One region of the Vibrio glycogenivorans genome, then DNA from elsewhere that is predicted to be linked to it. Evidence: predicted binding sites of a transcription regulator. Region 1 holds the regulator's gene; the other holds the start of a gene.
The links. Region 1 encodes PurR, which represses purine synthesis genes. Its sites were predicted from a motif close to TNANGNAAACGTTTNCNTNA; they were not measured.
Positions count from the first base shown of each region.

Region 2: a site for PurR is predicted at 3,658-3,677, ahead of purT (formate-dependent phosphoribosylglycinamide formyltransferase). Genes of this name have one in related genera too.

Region 1 is NZ_JBPVIS010000004.1:176,908-184,211, forward strand. Features, by position in the region: gene cmoB (tRNA 5-methoxyuridine(34)/uridine 5-oxyacetic acid(34) synthase CmoB) at 1-558, shown strand, start outside; gene ACSTTG_RS11530 (ATP-dependent zinc protease family protein) at 677-1,447, shown strand; gene ACSTTG_RS11535 (inactive transglutaminase family protein) at 1,459-2,964, shown strand; gene ACSTTG_RS11540 (alpha-L-glutamate ligase-like protein) at 2,968-3,933, shown strand; gene torD (molecular chaperone TorD) at 4,112-4,765, shown strand; gene purR (HTH-type transcriptional repressor PurR) at 4,951-5,964, shown strand; cyclic di-GMP riboswitch class I at 6,103-6,214, shown strand; gene ACSTTG_RS11555 (TfoX/Sxy family DNA transformation protein) at 6,326-6,916, shown strand; gene ACSTTG_RS11560 (glycoside hydrolase family 3 C-terminal domain-containing protein) at 7,208-7,304, shown strand, end outside.
Region 2 is NZ_JBPVIS010000002.1:5,378-12,681, forward strand. Features, by position in the region: gene ACSTTG_RS04665 (LrgB family protein) at 1-415, shown strand, start outside; gene cdd (cytidine deaminase) at 557-1,444, shown strand; gene ACSTTG_RS04675 (response regulator) at 1,554-2,033, opposite strand; gene ACSTTG_RS04680 (SLC13 family permease) at 2,065-3,483, opposite strand; gene purT (formate-dependent phosphoribosylglycinamide formyltransferase) at 3,744-4,919, shown strand; gene ACSTTG_RS04690 (thiopurine S-methyltransferase) at 5,032-5,703, opposite strand; gene ihfA (integration host factor subunit alpha) at 5,828-6,124, opposite strand; gene ACSTTG_RS04700 (TolC family outer membrane protein) at 6,978-7,304, shown strand, end outside.

The sequences.
Region 1 (7,304 bases):
CGCATGTTGGGTGAGGGTGCTCGCCTGTGTGTCGGTATAGACCCTTCGCACCTGTTTTTAATCCAGTTTGAGGCGATTCGCAAACTGATGGGTGATGATCAGCGCGCGCACCTATTGCCGCTGGGCATTGAGCAACTGCCGAAACTTGAGGCCTTCGATACCGTGTTTAGCATGGGCGTGCTCTATCACCGCCGCTCACCGCTTGATCACCTTATCCAATTGAAAGATCAGCTTGTTTCTGGTGGTGAACTTATCCTTGAGACCTTGGTTATCGAGGGAGACGAAAACGCGGTGCTGGTGCCTGTTGATCGCTACGCTCAGATGCGTAATGTCTACTTCTTCCCATCCGCGAAAGCACTCAAAGTTTGGCTTGAGCAGGTCGGTTTCGTTAACGTGCGTATTGTCGATGAAAACACCACATCAGTTGGCGAGCAGCGCACCACAGAGTGGATGACCCATAACTCTTTGCCGGACTATTTAGACCCGAATGACCCGAGTAAAACCGTCGAGGGTTACCCAGCACCAAGAAGAGCAATCCTTGTAGCAAATAAGTCATAATTGACAAAAACTTAACTTAACTCTTGCTCTAGCACACATCACAACCAAAGGAAGGCTTTTCGCCTTCCTTTTTATGGGGTAAACTCGCGCTACTCGGGTTTATCAATAACAAACTAAAATGACTTCAAGACTTTTCCCTGCACTCGTAGCCGTTGGCTTATCCGGATGTGCAACGACAGATCACGTCGCTCTCCATGAGCAAACTCTTGAGCAAGTTAAATCATCTCAGCTTGCGATTGTTAACAAAATTAATCGTTTAGAGCTACAAATTTCCAACCAGAGCGACTACATTGAAAGTCTGGAATACGAGATTGCAGAGCTAAACTACACGTGGGATCTGCGTCTTGAAGAGGCAGGGCTTGAGCAACAAGTAGTGCTTGAGACGGAAGAGCAAGAAGTCGAAGTGGCAGAAACTATCGACCTGACACCGAGAGAACCCTACGAGGTAGTACTTGGTGGGGTTGAACGCGTGACTTTTGATAACCTCGAAACAGAGTTAAACGCGCGCGTTGACACTGGCGCTTCAATCTCCTCCCTTAATGCTGCCGATATTGAGCAGTTTGAGCGTAACGGTAAGCGCTGGGTTCGTTTCCACATTGCGGACTCAAAAGGCCAGAAGATTGAGGACGCGTCATCTGAGCCAGTAAAAGTAGAAGCACCGGTGGCTCGAATGGCAAAGATCCGTCAATCGAGCAATGCAGACAGTGAGCGTCGTTATGTGATTGACCTGTGGGTGCGTCTAGGTGACATCCACGAGAAAACACAATTTACGCTCGCCAATCGCTCTCATATGACTCATCCAGTGCTGCTTGGTCGTGATTTTATTCGTGACATCGCACTTGTTGATGTGAGCAAAGATTACATTCATACGGAACGTAAACAACAATAACAAGGTAACTTATGACGTCTAAAATTCCATTCTATATCTCTGTCGTCCTGTTGGTTACGGCTGGGATTGTACTTAGTGTGCTTAGACACCAAACCTACGGTGTGCCCTGGACGCCCGGGGAGACACGTCAAGTATGGGATATCGAAGCACGTATCGAGTTTTCTGGTAAAGGTGAGCCAATTAAAGCCTCACTCGCCGCACCACATACTCAGCCTGGCTATACGTTGATCAGTGAATCAGCATCGTCTCAGGGCTACGGTGTTTCTTATCTGCAGACCGATGCAGGTCGCCGTGCGGAGTGGTCAATTCGTGAAGCCACTGGCCCGCAGACCATCTACTACAAAACTCAGTTCTTAGTTGACCCGAATGCCGATGTCGAGCCTATTCCACCGCAAGGTGAGCGTGGCAAACCAACCTTCAGCGGTCCTGTTGAAGCCGCTGCACTAGCTTTGATCGACCGTTCCAAACAGCGCTCTGCAGACGACATTACCTTTACTCGTGAATTGATTAAGTCGCTTAACGACAGTGACAGTCAAAACGCCGCACTGATCCTCAACGACATGCCTAAAGTCGAAGCGGTTGATAAGATCCTCGCTTATGCCGGTGTGCCGAGCAAAATTGCCGGTGTGATTGAGCTTGAAGACGGCCGCCGCCGTCAAAGTATTCAGCCAATGAACCAGGTTTGGGATGGCAAGCAGTGGCAGCTGTTTAACCCACAGTCTGGCGTTCAAGGAATGGCGCCAAATATTCTGATTTGGGACGAATCGAATGTCTCGCTTCTGGATCTGATTGGTGGCAGTAACAGCCAAGTCCTGTTCTCTATGATTGCCCAAGAGGTCTCAGCTCAGACGGCAACCAACAATAAAGTCGACGCCGATGGCCTGCTAAACCTCTCGATTCACAGCCTTCCGCTGGAAGAGCAGGCAATGTTCAAGACCATCATGCTGATCCCGATTGGCGCCCTTATTGTCGTGTTCTTGCGCGTGATCATCGGTCTAAAGACCTCGGGTACCTTTATGCCCGTTCTGATTGCGGTAGCGTTTGTTCAAACCCAGCTTGTGACGGGTATTGTCGGCTTCCTACTAATTGTCGGTACTGGCCTTGTAATCCGTAGTTACCTTTCACGGCTTAACTTGCTGCTGGTTGCTCGGATCTCGGCAGTGATCATCACGGTAATCATGATTATCTCAGTGTTTACCGTTGTCGCCTTCCGTATCGGCCTAACTGAGGGCTTATCAATCACCTTCTTCCCAATGATCATCCTGTCATGGACGATTGAGCGTATGTCAATCCTGTGGGAAGAGGAAGGCGCTAAAGAGGTTATGCTCCAAGGTGGTGGCTCACTATTGACCGCTGTGCTTGTGTACTTGGCGATGACCAACAGCTATGTCCAGCACCTAACGTTTAACTTTATCGGTCTGCAGTTTGTTGTACTTGGCGGAATCTTGCTCCTTGGTACTTACACTGGCTATCGTCTAACTGAGCTGCGTCGCTTCAAACCGCTAACGGAGGACTAAACGATGTTTTCACGTTTAACCTCACCCGGTAAACTGCGCGCCAAAGGGATCATGGGCATGAACCAACGTAACCACAGTTACATTGGCCGCTATAACGATCGCTCTAAATACCCTTTGGTGGATGATAAGCTTAAGACCAAGATCATTGCTGAAGCTGCTGGGTGTACCGTGCCAAAACTGATTGGCACCATCTCTACCCAGGCGGATGTAAAGCGAATCCACAACATGGTCAAGGAGTGGCCGGGCTTTGTGATCAAACCTGCTCAAGGTAGTGGTGGTAAGGGCATCCTAGTGGTTATTTCTCACCAGGATGGCGTCTACACCAAGCCCTCTGGCTCTACCATCAATGAAGAGGATGTTGAGCGCCATATCAGTAACACGCTTGCTGGCCTGTTCTCGCTCGGTGGTAAAAACGACGTGGCCGTGGTGGAGAACTTGATTAAGTTCGATGACTGCTTTGATGGCTACAGCGTTGAGGGTGTGCCTGATGTACGGATCATCGTGTTCAAAGGTTACCCTGTCATGGCCATGATGCGCTGTTCAACCACCGCTTCAGATGGCAAAGCAAACTTGCACCAAGGCGCCGTCGGGATAGGCATTGATATCGCCACAGGGCGCGCTGTCCGCGCAGTACAGTTTGACCAACCGGTTGAGCACCACCCAGACACTGGTCAAGAGCTCAGTCAACTGCAAGTCCCACACTGGGAGCGTCTGCTTGAACTTGCTGCGAGTGCCTGGGAGATGACTGGGCTTGGTTATATGGGCACTGATATGGTTCTGGATAAAGAAGAAGGACCAATGGTACTGGAGCTCAATGCTCGCCCGGGATTAGCAATACAGATTGCCAACGGCAGTGGATTGTTGCCGCGATTGCAGCATATTGAGAATCTTGAGCTCCCCGCGGAATACCCGAAACCCAAAGAGCGGGTCGCCTACGCTGCTAAGCAGTTTGGTGTCTTCAACAAGTAAGTCAGTAAACAGCAAAAATGCCGCCCTCTCATCGGGCGGCATTTTTATTTATACTAACAATCGATTACGTCAGGCCTCTTAGAAATGCTGGTCTATTACTCTCATTATTGCTCCATGCCACTATTTAGAAATTAGTTATACTTATCAACATAGTGAACGAGATGTGGGGTTGATCGTGATTGAAGAAGTGAAAGCGTTTAATGATAAGCGAGCGGAGATCTACTGGTGGCTCTCAAGCCTGTTCAGTCGAGAGTTGGACGACAAAGATCTTGCCCAGTATCAAAGCCCAGAAATTCGCGCATTTCTAAGTGGCTTGGGAGAGAACCTACAGTTAAAGCAACCCGTGGCGAACTTTATTGATACACTCAATCGCCTACAAGACCGAGAAGACGCTAAATTGGAACTCGCTGCAGATTTTTGTGACTTGTTCCTTAAATCTGATAAAGAAGGGGCGCTACCTTATGCCTCGGTATATCTAGATCCTGAACATATGCTCAATGGTCAGCCCGCTCTTGAGATGAAGCAAATCCTCGCTGAGCACAACATCCAAGTTTCCCACGGCCTAAACGAGCCCCCAGATCATCTCGGTGTTGAGCTCGATTTTCTTGGCAATCTTATCATTCGCTCGAACGAACTTGAGCAAGAGCGCCACCTCGAGCAGGCTTTTGCCGAGCAGGAGCAGTTTATCCGCCAGCATCTGCTCACTTGGGTACCCCAATTTCGTACTTTATGCAAAAAACGTGACGAGTTTGGGTTCTATGCCGCAGTGAGTGAGTTACTGGTCGCCTTTCTCGAGCTGGACTGCCTATATTTATTGGGTGAGGAAAGTTAGTCCAGCTGGCGATTAAGTTTGCACCGTAAACGATAGCAGTCTAAAATGTTCGGATATTTTTAGCCGCTTTCGTGAAAGCGGTTTTTTTATTTACCCCTTAGCGAATACCGCATTTCCCTCACCATGATACGTTCGAACGCTTGAGATCTGTGCGGTAACCATAAGTACAATTAAGGAACACACCAATGGCCACTATTAAAGATGTCGCACGTCTTGCAGGTGTCTCTACCACAACGGTATCGCACGTTATCAATAAGACTCGATTCGTTGCTGAAGCTACCCAAGAAAAAGTAAACCAAGCAGTTAAGGAGCTTAACTATGCTCCTAGTGCGGTAGCGCGTAGTTTGAAGTGTAACTCAACCCGCACCATCGGCATGCTCGTCACTCAGTCCACTAACCTATTTTTCTCTGAGGTCATCGATGGTGTTGAGAGCTATTGTTACCGTCAGGGCTACACGCTAATTTTGTGCAACACGGGTGGCATCTACGAGAAACAGCGCGACTATATTCGCATGCTGGCTGAGAAACGTGTCGATGGTATCCTGGTGATGTGCTCTGATCTGACTGAAGAGCTCAACGAGATGCTCGACAGCCACCCTAACATTCCAAAAGTGATCATGGACTGGGGCCCTGAGACCTCACAAGCTGACAAAATCATCGATAACTCAGAAGAAGGCGGTTACCTCGCAACCAAATTCCTTATCGACAAGGGCCATCAAAAGATTGCTTGCCTTAGCGGCCACTTTGAAAAGGCGGCGTGTATGGAGCGTATTAGCGGCTTCCGTCGCGCGATGGATGAGGCGAACCTCAATGTGGTTGAGGATTGGATCCTTGAGGGCAATTTTGAGTGTGATACTGCCGTCCTTGCTGCGGACAAGATCGCTGCAATGGATGAAAAGCCGACCGCGGTATTCTGTTTTAATGACACCATGGCACTCGGCCTTATGAGTCGCTTGCAAGAAAACGGTATTCGTATTCCCGAAGATATGTCGGTGATCGGTTATGACAATATCGAGCTGGCCGAGTACTTCTCTCCGCCACTGACCACCGTACACCAACCAAAACGACGCGTGGGTAAGAATGCCTTCGAGATCCTCCTCGAGCGAATCAAAAACAAGGAACATGATAAGCGAGTTTTTGAGATGCACCCTGAAATCGTGGAACGTCTAACTGTTAAAGATATCAGTCATTTAGGTTAATTTGTGTACCAAAGTTAGATATTCCTGCATTTAGTGTGCAATTGACAGAAGTTGGCTAGTCTTTTTTGGAATCGGCGTCACATTATGGTTGTTGGATATGTGATACCTATCCAGCTTTTTATTATGATTTTGTCTATGCCACGCACAGGGCAAACCATCTGAAAGGGTGGGACGCAAAGCCTCCGGCCTTACCCTTCAATTACTTGAGTGAAAACTCTCGTAGTTGAAGAAAGGTAGCGGGGTTGCCGATGGTGAAAGGACACTGCATTTAGCTGTTATTAGTAGGTGTAGGGTCGGTTTCGCTAAATTCTCGGGCCTGAATTTAGGTGGCTGTTGTTTCATTACCGAGATTTACAAAACCATGGATAGACCAATTTTAAAAGACTCAATGCGCTTGTTTGAGCAGTTAGGCAGCGTAAAGTCACGTTCAATGTTTGGCGGATTTGGCGTTTTTGTCGATGACGCAATGTTTGCACTTATCGTGCGCAATCGTTTGCACATTCGCAAATGTAGTCAACTTGATGCAGAAATTACCGCCAAGGGCCTTGAACCTTATGTTTATGAGAAGAAAGGCTTTCCTGTTGTTACCAAGTATTTTCAACTCGCCGAAGATTGCCTAGAAAATCCCCAGCGTCTACTTGAGATGGCAACCGTGGCACTCGATGCCGCGAAAAAGGACAAAATTAAGCAAGAAACCGCCAAGCCGCAGCGTCTTAAAGATTTACCTAATCTGCGCCTTGCAACGGAAAGAATGCTGAAAAAAGCGGGGATCGGCAGTGTTTCTGAGCTCGAACAAGCAGGCTCTGTTAACGCTTATCGCGCGATTCAGGAAACCCACACCGTACCAGTTAACCTTGAACTGCTCTACTCTCTAGAGGGAGCACTTAGAGGCACGCACTGGTCAGTGATCCCACAGCAACAACGTGATGCCCTAGCTAACCAGCTTTGCTAAACCTTTAGAAAACTAGCTATTCATTACTTAGATTCAAGCCAGCGACTCGCTGGCTTTTTTGATCTGTGGGTATATCTAACTTCAAATTATGGATAACTTTCATTAGCTTGAATGCTAACAGAGCAGTTTCTACTTACCCACCAGCTCCCACTTCGCGACCGAACTCACAATAATTATTTATAGCAATTCAATTGTGAAAAAAAACAAATATACCTCGATGAATTAATGGTATTTTGTTAACCAAAGCATCACTAAGGTTAACCATTACTTACTTGTCGTAGGAACCAATTAATGAAGAAGTTACAAAAATCAATTGCCCTTGTTGGGATGGGAGCCGCGTGTGTCTCTGCTCAAGAGATTGACCTCTCGTTTCAAGATCACACATTGC
Region 2 (7,304 bases), on a different contig from region 1:
CACGGTGGGTAGTGTCATGAGTATGCTCACCACCCTGATCTTTGCCCTATGGCTTGATGTTGATGCTGAGTTGCTGGCCAGTATGATGGGCAAATCGGTCACTACACCAATCGCAATGGAGATCGCGAGCTTCCTAGGCGGCGTGCCTGCTATTGCTGCGATTATGGTGCTCGTTGCTGGACTGGTCGGCGCAATTTTGGCCTACCCGATTTATCGCATGCTGAACATTACCAGCCCTATAGCGCGTGGATTGACCATGGGCTGCGTCTCCCATGCTTTGGGCACCGCTACCAGTGCTGGTAAAGATCCGCAGGATGCAGCTTTTAGCTCGCTATCTTTGGTCCTATGCGGCGTGATCACCTCGATTACCGCACCAACAATCATGAGCCTGGCCATTTGGTTTACAAACTGGTAACCCACCCCAACACCTAACCGTGATCACCATCACTTATTTTGTGCAATTTAATATTATTGCAATGCATATAAATGATATTGATCACGGAAACAATCGTCTACTCATCTAAAATTACCTCATAAACTCCATCGAGGAACTCATATGTCATCGCGCTTTGACCAAGCCTTGTCACAAATCCCAAGCGATTATAAAGACGCCTTCTCTGTCCTATTGTGCACAGACCAATTCAATGGCGTCATTGAGCCACAACAATTTCAAACTCTGCAGCGTCAAACCGGCCTAGAGCCCAGTGAGCTGAAACTTGCCCTACTGCCTTTTGCAGCCGCCTATTCGTATGCGCCACTCTCCAATTTCTTTGTTGGTGCGATTGTTGAAGGACTCTCGGGTCGACTCTATTTTGGCGCCAATATGGAGATTGCGGGCGCACAGCTTGCGCAAACCGTTCATGCAGAGCAATCTGCCATCAGCCATGCTTGGATGAAAGGCGAGCATGGTATTAGTGATATCACGATCAACTACAGCCCATGCGGTCATTGCCGCCAATTTCTCAATGAATTGACCACGGCAGAGTCACTCACTGTACAGCTGCCCCAACGTGACCCAATGTCACTGCAGGCCTACTTGCCCGAATCATTTGGTCCAAAAGATCTTGGTGTAACAGAAGGACTGATGACGCCAGTATCACACGGCTATGAGTTGAAGGATGCAGACAAGCTGATTACGTGTGCTATCGAAGCTCTAAATATCAGCCATTCCCCTTACACCAACAACTTAAGTGGCGTTGCCCTGCAAACCAAAGACGGCGCTATCTTTAAAGGTGCATACGCCGAGAATGCCGCCTTCAACCCAAGCCTACCACCCCTTCAGGTTGCAATGACACAATTGCTACTCAGCGGCTACCAGCTAGACGATATCCAACACGCCGCACTGGTGGAACTGTCCAGTGGCAAAATCAGCCACCTACCAGAAACCCAATCCACCCTAGAAACCATCAACCCAGAAATCACGGTTGAATACGCAGCCCTGTAGATTTAGCACAGTGGTTTACGCGCGCAATAAAACCCTCGCTCCTCGGAACGAAGTGAAACCCGAACCCCGCACCTAAAAAAAGAGAGCCAACCGGCTCTCTTTTTTGCGTTTACTGTATTTTAAGTCGCTCAAATACCGTCTGCGGATCGAGATAATCGACATAGGCAAGGTGATCAAGCTTATTATCAAACACAAAGCGGGTGACCAAGACACGAACGGTCTCAATCAGCTCCTTAGCCTGCCAAGGCTTCTCGAAATAGTGCTGAACACCGGCTTGGTTGATTGCCTCAATCGTATCACCATGCGTTGCTTGACCAGTCAAGAGGACTTTCTTGGTGTTCGGATAACGACCATCTTCATGGATATCTTTGAGCAGCTCAACCCCGGTTTTATCCGGCATCATATGGTCTGAGATCACCAAAGCAATATGCTGACCCTCAGCGTCCAGTTCCTCAATAAGGTCGAGGGCTTCGTCCGCAGACTCACAGCCTTCGATTTGTAACCAAGAAGAGAGTGGCTCGAGATCAGAAACCACGGCGGTCAATACTTCTCGTTGATCATCAACACAAATTACATATAGAGATTCCATCCTACCTCCCTGATAGAACGATTGAGCGGAACTACTGAATAAAGCCGACAATATTCAGGATCCAAACCATCACGAAACTAAGCGCGACACCAATCAAACCCAAGATCACACCCACGCGTGCCATCTGCTTGGTATTGACAAAACCCGTGGCGTGAGCCAGTGCATTCGGTGGCGTACTGATCGGCAGTGACATACCCAGCGATGCGGCAAAAGTCACCACAAGGATAAGAGTCATAATACCGCCAAGCGGCAGTAGCCCTTCCATCGACATACCGAGCGCCGCCATAATTGGCATCAGCAAGTTTGCCGTTGCGGTGTGCGACATAAAGTTCGCCATCAGCAAACACAGCGCCGCGGCACCCAGCAAGACCGCATAAGGCGACAAGCTGCCAAATGGAATGGTGTTTACCACCAGTTCCGCCAAGCCAGTGCGATCAAGCGCTAGACCAAGCGCGATGCCACCTGATACCAACCACAACACATCCCAAGAAATGCCCTTAAGGTCTTCTTTATTGATAATGCCGGTCATTGAGAACACCGCTACTGGAATTAACGCGACGGTGTACGAGTTCATCCCGTGAGCAGAGCCCATCAGCCACAACAAGATAGTCAGACCAAAAGTGAAATACACGATCATCGCTTTTGGCGTCTTAAGAAACTTACCTTTAATATCCAGTTTGACCGTCTCTTGATCTGATGGGTACAACTTACACATCACCACCCAAGCGATTGCCATCATCACGATAACAAATGGAATGCCGAATGCCATCCACTCACCGAAGGTAATTGTGTACTCATCGACTAAATATTTGAGCGCTATCGCATTTGGCGGGGTGCCGATAGGTGTACCGATACCACCAATGTTGGCAGCAACAGGAATACACAGCGCAAGCGCAATACGACCTCGGTCTTCGGCCTTAAACACCGCAATCACTGGTGCAAGGATCGAAAGCATCATCGCCGTGGTCGCCGTGTTGGACATAAACATCGAGAACACGCCGGTGATCAGCATAAGACCGAGCATTACGTACTTAGGTTGATTGCCAAATGGCTTGAGCATGACCCTGGCCAAGTTGACATCAAGTCGGTACTTGGTGGCCGCCATCGCAAGGAAAAAACCACCCAAAAACAGCATGATAATCGGACTAGCAAAGGTCGCCATCAAGTCTTGATGGGCAATTAGCTCACCAAAACCTGGCTCGCCTAAGCCACTGCGTGCCCAGAGTATCCCTTTGTCAGAAAGGAGCAGTAGCTCAAGCACAATGATCACCACCGAGGTGGCGTAAATCGGGATAGGCTCAAATACCCAACACAGGGCAGCAAGTAAAAAGATAGCAATCACGCGCTGTTGAATAATCGTCATGCCTTCAAATGGAAACGCACTGGTTGGCAACAACAAAATAACAAGAGGGATCACGAGAGGAATAATAAATTTTGGTGACAGTTTCATAACGACTGTAATTCCATTTAAAGGTTCCTTAACAAAAGTGGTCTACCCATTTGGGGGTAAACGGCGGTAATTGGTATTTTGTCCTAAATAGCACATCAATTACTAGTGGTTAGATCAATGAATCTTCAGTGTTTCTTTCTCATCGGTGGATTAACCGCCATTTAGAACAGCACTGAACGCAAACGATTGCTTTTGCGCGTGGATACAGTATGATCCGCTGCGAAATTTCCAACTTCGCCCAAGCACTAAGAGGATTGTCTATGTTTGGTACTGCTACTGCGAAAAATGCAACAAAAGTGTTACTACTCGGCTCAGGTGAGCTAGGTAAAGAGGTCGCAATCGAATGTCAGCGACTTGGCTTTGAGGTGATCGCCTGCGATCGCTATGAAGACGCGCCGGCAATGCAAGTTGCCCATCGAAGCTATGCAATTGATATGCTCGATGGTGATGCGTTGGAGGCATTAATCAATCAAGAGCAACCGGATTACGTAGTACCAGAAATTGAAGCGATCGCGACCGACAAACTGGTAGAGCTTGAGCAAAAGGGCCTCAACGTTGTCCCAAGTGCCAAGGCGACCCAGCTGACTATGAACCGCGAGGGCATTCGTCGCCTAGCAGCGGAAGAGCTTGAGCTAGTCACCTCTCCGTATCAGTTTGCTGACGATTACGACAGTTTCGTTGCTGCTGTCGAAGCGGTTGGCGTACCTTGTGTGTGTAAGCCAGTCATGAGCTCATCGGGCAAAGGCCAAAGCGTTATCAAGACTCAGGCAGATATTGAATCGGCATGGGAATACGCCCAAGAGGGCGGTCGTACTGGCGCTGGTCGCGTTATCGTTGAGGGCTTTATCGACTTTGACTACGAGATCACGCTCCTGACCGTGCGCGCCGTTGATGGTGTGCATTTCTGCGCACCTATCGGCCACCGTCAAGAAGATGGCGACTACCGCGAGTCATGGCAGCCTCAAGCGATGTCAGAGACCGCGCGCAAAGCGGCCGAATACACTGCAGAGCAGATCGTCAATGCACTTGGTGGCTATGGCATCTTTGGTGTTGAGCTGTTCGTTAAAGGTGACAAGGTTATCTTCAACGAGGTTTCCCCTCGCCCACACGATACCGGCCTAGTGACGCTGATCTCACAAGACCTGTCTGAGTTTGCACTGCACGTGCGCGCCTTTACTGAGCAGCCAATTGCCGCGATCACCCAGTACGGCCCTGCGGCATCTGCGGTCATCCTTGGTCAAGGTCAATCAGAAAATATTCAGTTTGACGGCCTAGCTGACGCTGTGCGCGAGCCACAAACTCAAGTGCGCCTATTCGGCAAGCCAGACATCAACGGCCGCCGCCGCCTAGGTGTCGTCGTCGCCAGACGCGACAACGTACAAACCGCCATCGACGACGCGGTAGCCGCAACCAAGCGCATCAAGATCGTATACTAATTAGTATCTTGTCCTAGCACTAAAAAAAGGAGCCCTCAAACCTGAGGGCTCCTTTTTATATAAATAATAGATTCAATTACAGCGCACTCAGCAATCCTCGAACCCCGCAGGGCTACGCCCGTCCCCGCACCTCGCCCCCTTTCTGTAAGGCGAATACACTCTCAGCAAAATAGCTCAAACCACGCTCAGCACGCTTTGGATGAGACTCATCAGCCACATCTGTCGCCAATCGAGTGACGTTGTAACCAGTAAACAGCTGGGTAATCTCCTGCTCAAGGACGCTAAACGGTGGGCCTTGCATTTCATCTTGCTGGTACTCTAACGTGACCAGCAAAATCTGACCGCCCGGCTCAAGCAGTGAGTCTAGCCTTTGCGCGTAGTCGGCTCTCATCTCGTGAGGCAGTGCAATCAAAGCGGCGCGATCATAAATCAGCGAGACCTTTTCCAGCGGCGCGGTAAACACATCGCCTGTATAAATTGAGAGTTCGTCGAACTGATACAGCTCATGTTGACCCGATACCTTGGTGACCAATGGCGTATAAAAGTGCTCCGAGAAAAACGCTCTAACCGCAATTTGGCTTAATTCCACCCCTTGAACGTCATCATGACGCTCGGCAAGCCAAACCAAATCTTCGCTTTTACCACATAAGGGAACCAACACCTTTTGTGAGCGTAAAGGCTTGAGAGCGTCCCAGTGTTTGATCAGAAGTGGATTGACATCAGCCAGGTGGAATCCAACGGAATTTGAGGCCCATTTATTGTGCCAAAACTCGGCATCTTTCATTATATTTCCCTGTAGGTGACTTTGTGTCGCCATCATACGAGGGAACGCTTGGGATGGGAATAGAAGGGTGCACAGACAGAAAACAAAAAAGCGACCTTACGATCGCTTTTTTGTTCAAGAGGGTTTATCCATCAACCTTTAAACTCTCTACTCGAGACTTGAGCTTCTGTCCCGGACGGAACGTCACCACACGTCGAGCTGAGATTGGGATGTCTTCGCCGGTTTTTGGATTGCGACCCGGGCGTTCATTCTTATCCCTGAGATCAAAGTTACCAAACCCCGACAGTTTCACTTGCTCGCCATTCTCTAGAGCTTTACGAATTTCTTCAAAAAAAACTTCAACCGTTTCCTTGGCGTCCCGTTTACTGTAATCCAGTTTTTCGAACAAATTCTCTGCCAAATCGGCTTTAGTGAGCGCCATAAAACTTCCCTCAAAGCTAATTTCATCTTCGCTGCGCTTGCAGCACCAAACTTTTGTTTAGTCTTTCAAAGACCTACAGACCAAACTTACGAAAGTGTAAGCCAACCTTATGATTTTCGCCAACTTTTTACTGCGCTACAGGCAATTAACATCAAAACATGACAGCAGATAATGCTGCTGAATTAAATTTTAATGACATCATTAGTAGCCAAAAGACATAAAATCAGCACAAAGACTTAACTATATTATTCATGGCAGAATTTATGGCTTTTATTGGCAAAAGTGTCATTTGATGAAAATCATCGCTTACGCCGTAAACAATACACTATTTTTCAACAACTTGTATTTGACTGGGTTCATAATTTACAACAGCTTGACTTAGGAGACAGTGATAAAGCTTCACTTTTATACCCAAGTAACCTCAAGATGCAGATTCAGCGAGATTTGCTTGGTTTGCAGCCAAGGCGGTCATTCGAAGATTTAGTGGTTCTAAATCAAGGATGACCAACGCCGGCTGCGAGCCAAGCAAACTCGCCCGAAGGGACTCAATATACAGGCTCATCTCCGCGTCAAATGACTTTAAAAGGGAGCGCCATTTCTGCAGTCATTTTCCTTGATATGAGCCTGTATATTGAGTCTGAAGTCTGCATCTTGAGGTCACTTGGGTATACCCTAATCGATTAATTCCATTAAAAAACTTTAAAACAGGCGTGGGTTTACTATCTTGTGTTAGTGAGTAATAAATTAAGCAAAATTTTATGAATTTCTGACACTTAGCTCAGCGTATTCATCACCTGGTGAGGCTGTCGAGAGACCAAGGAGAGATCTTGTGAAGTTGAACGTTGCAATTGCCATGGGCATCGCCCTATCCTCCGCTCAGCTCGGTTATGCTCAAACGCTTGAGCAGGCGGTGGCGCACACGCTAAAAACCAACCCCAGTATTAAAGCCCAATACAATGAATACGTCAGCAAGCGCTATCTGCGCCGAGCATCTGGAGGGCAATACCTGCCGAGTATAGACTTGGACGCCGGTATTGGCTTTCAGGATACAGAGCGTCCTGAGTCCGATTTTGGCGACCTGACTGGGCGTGAGGTGACGCTTTCTCTAACTCAACTGCTCTGGGATGGTAATGCCACTCTCAATGATATGGATCGTACCGCGGCTGATGCCGAGTCGGTA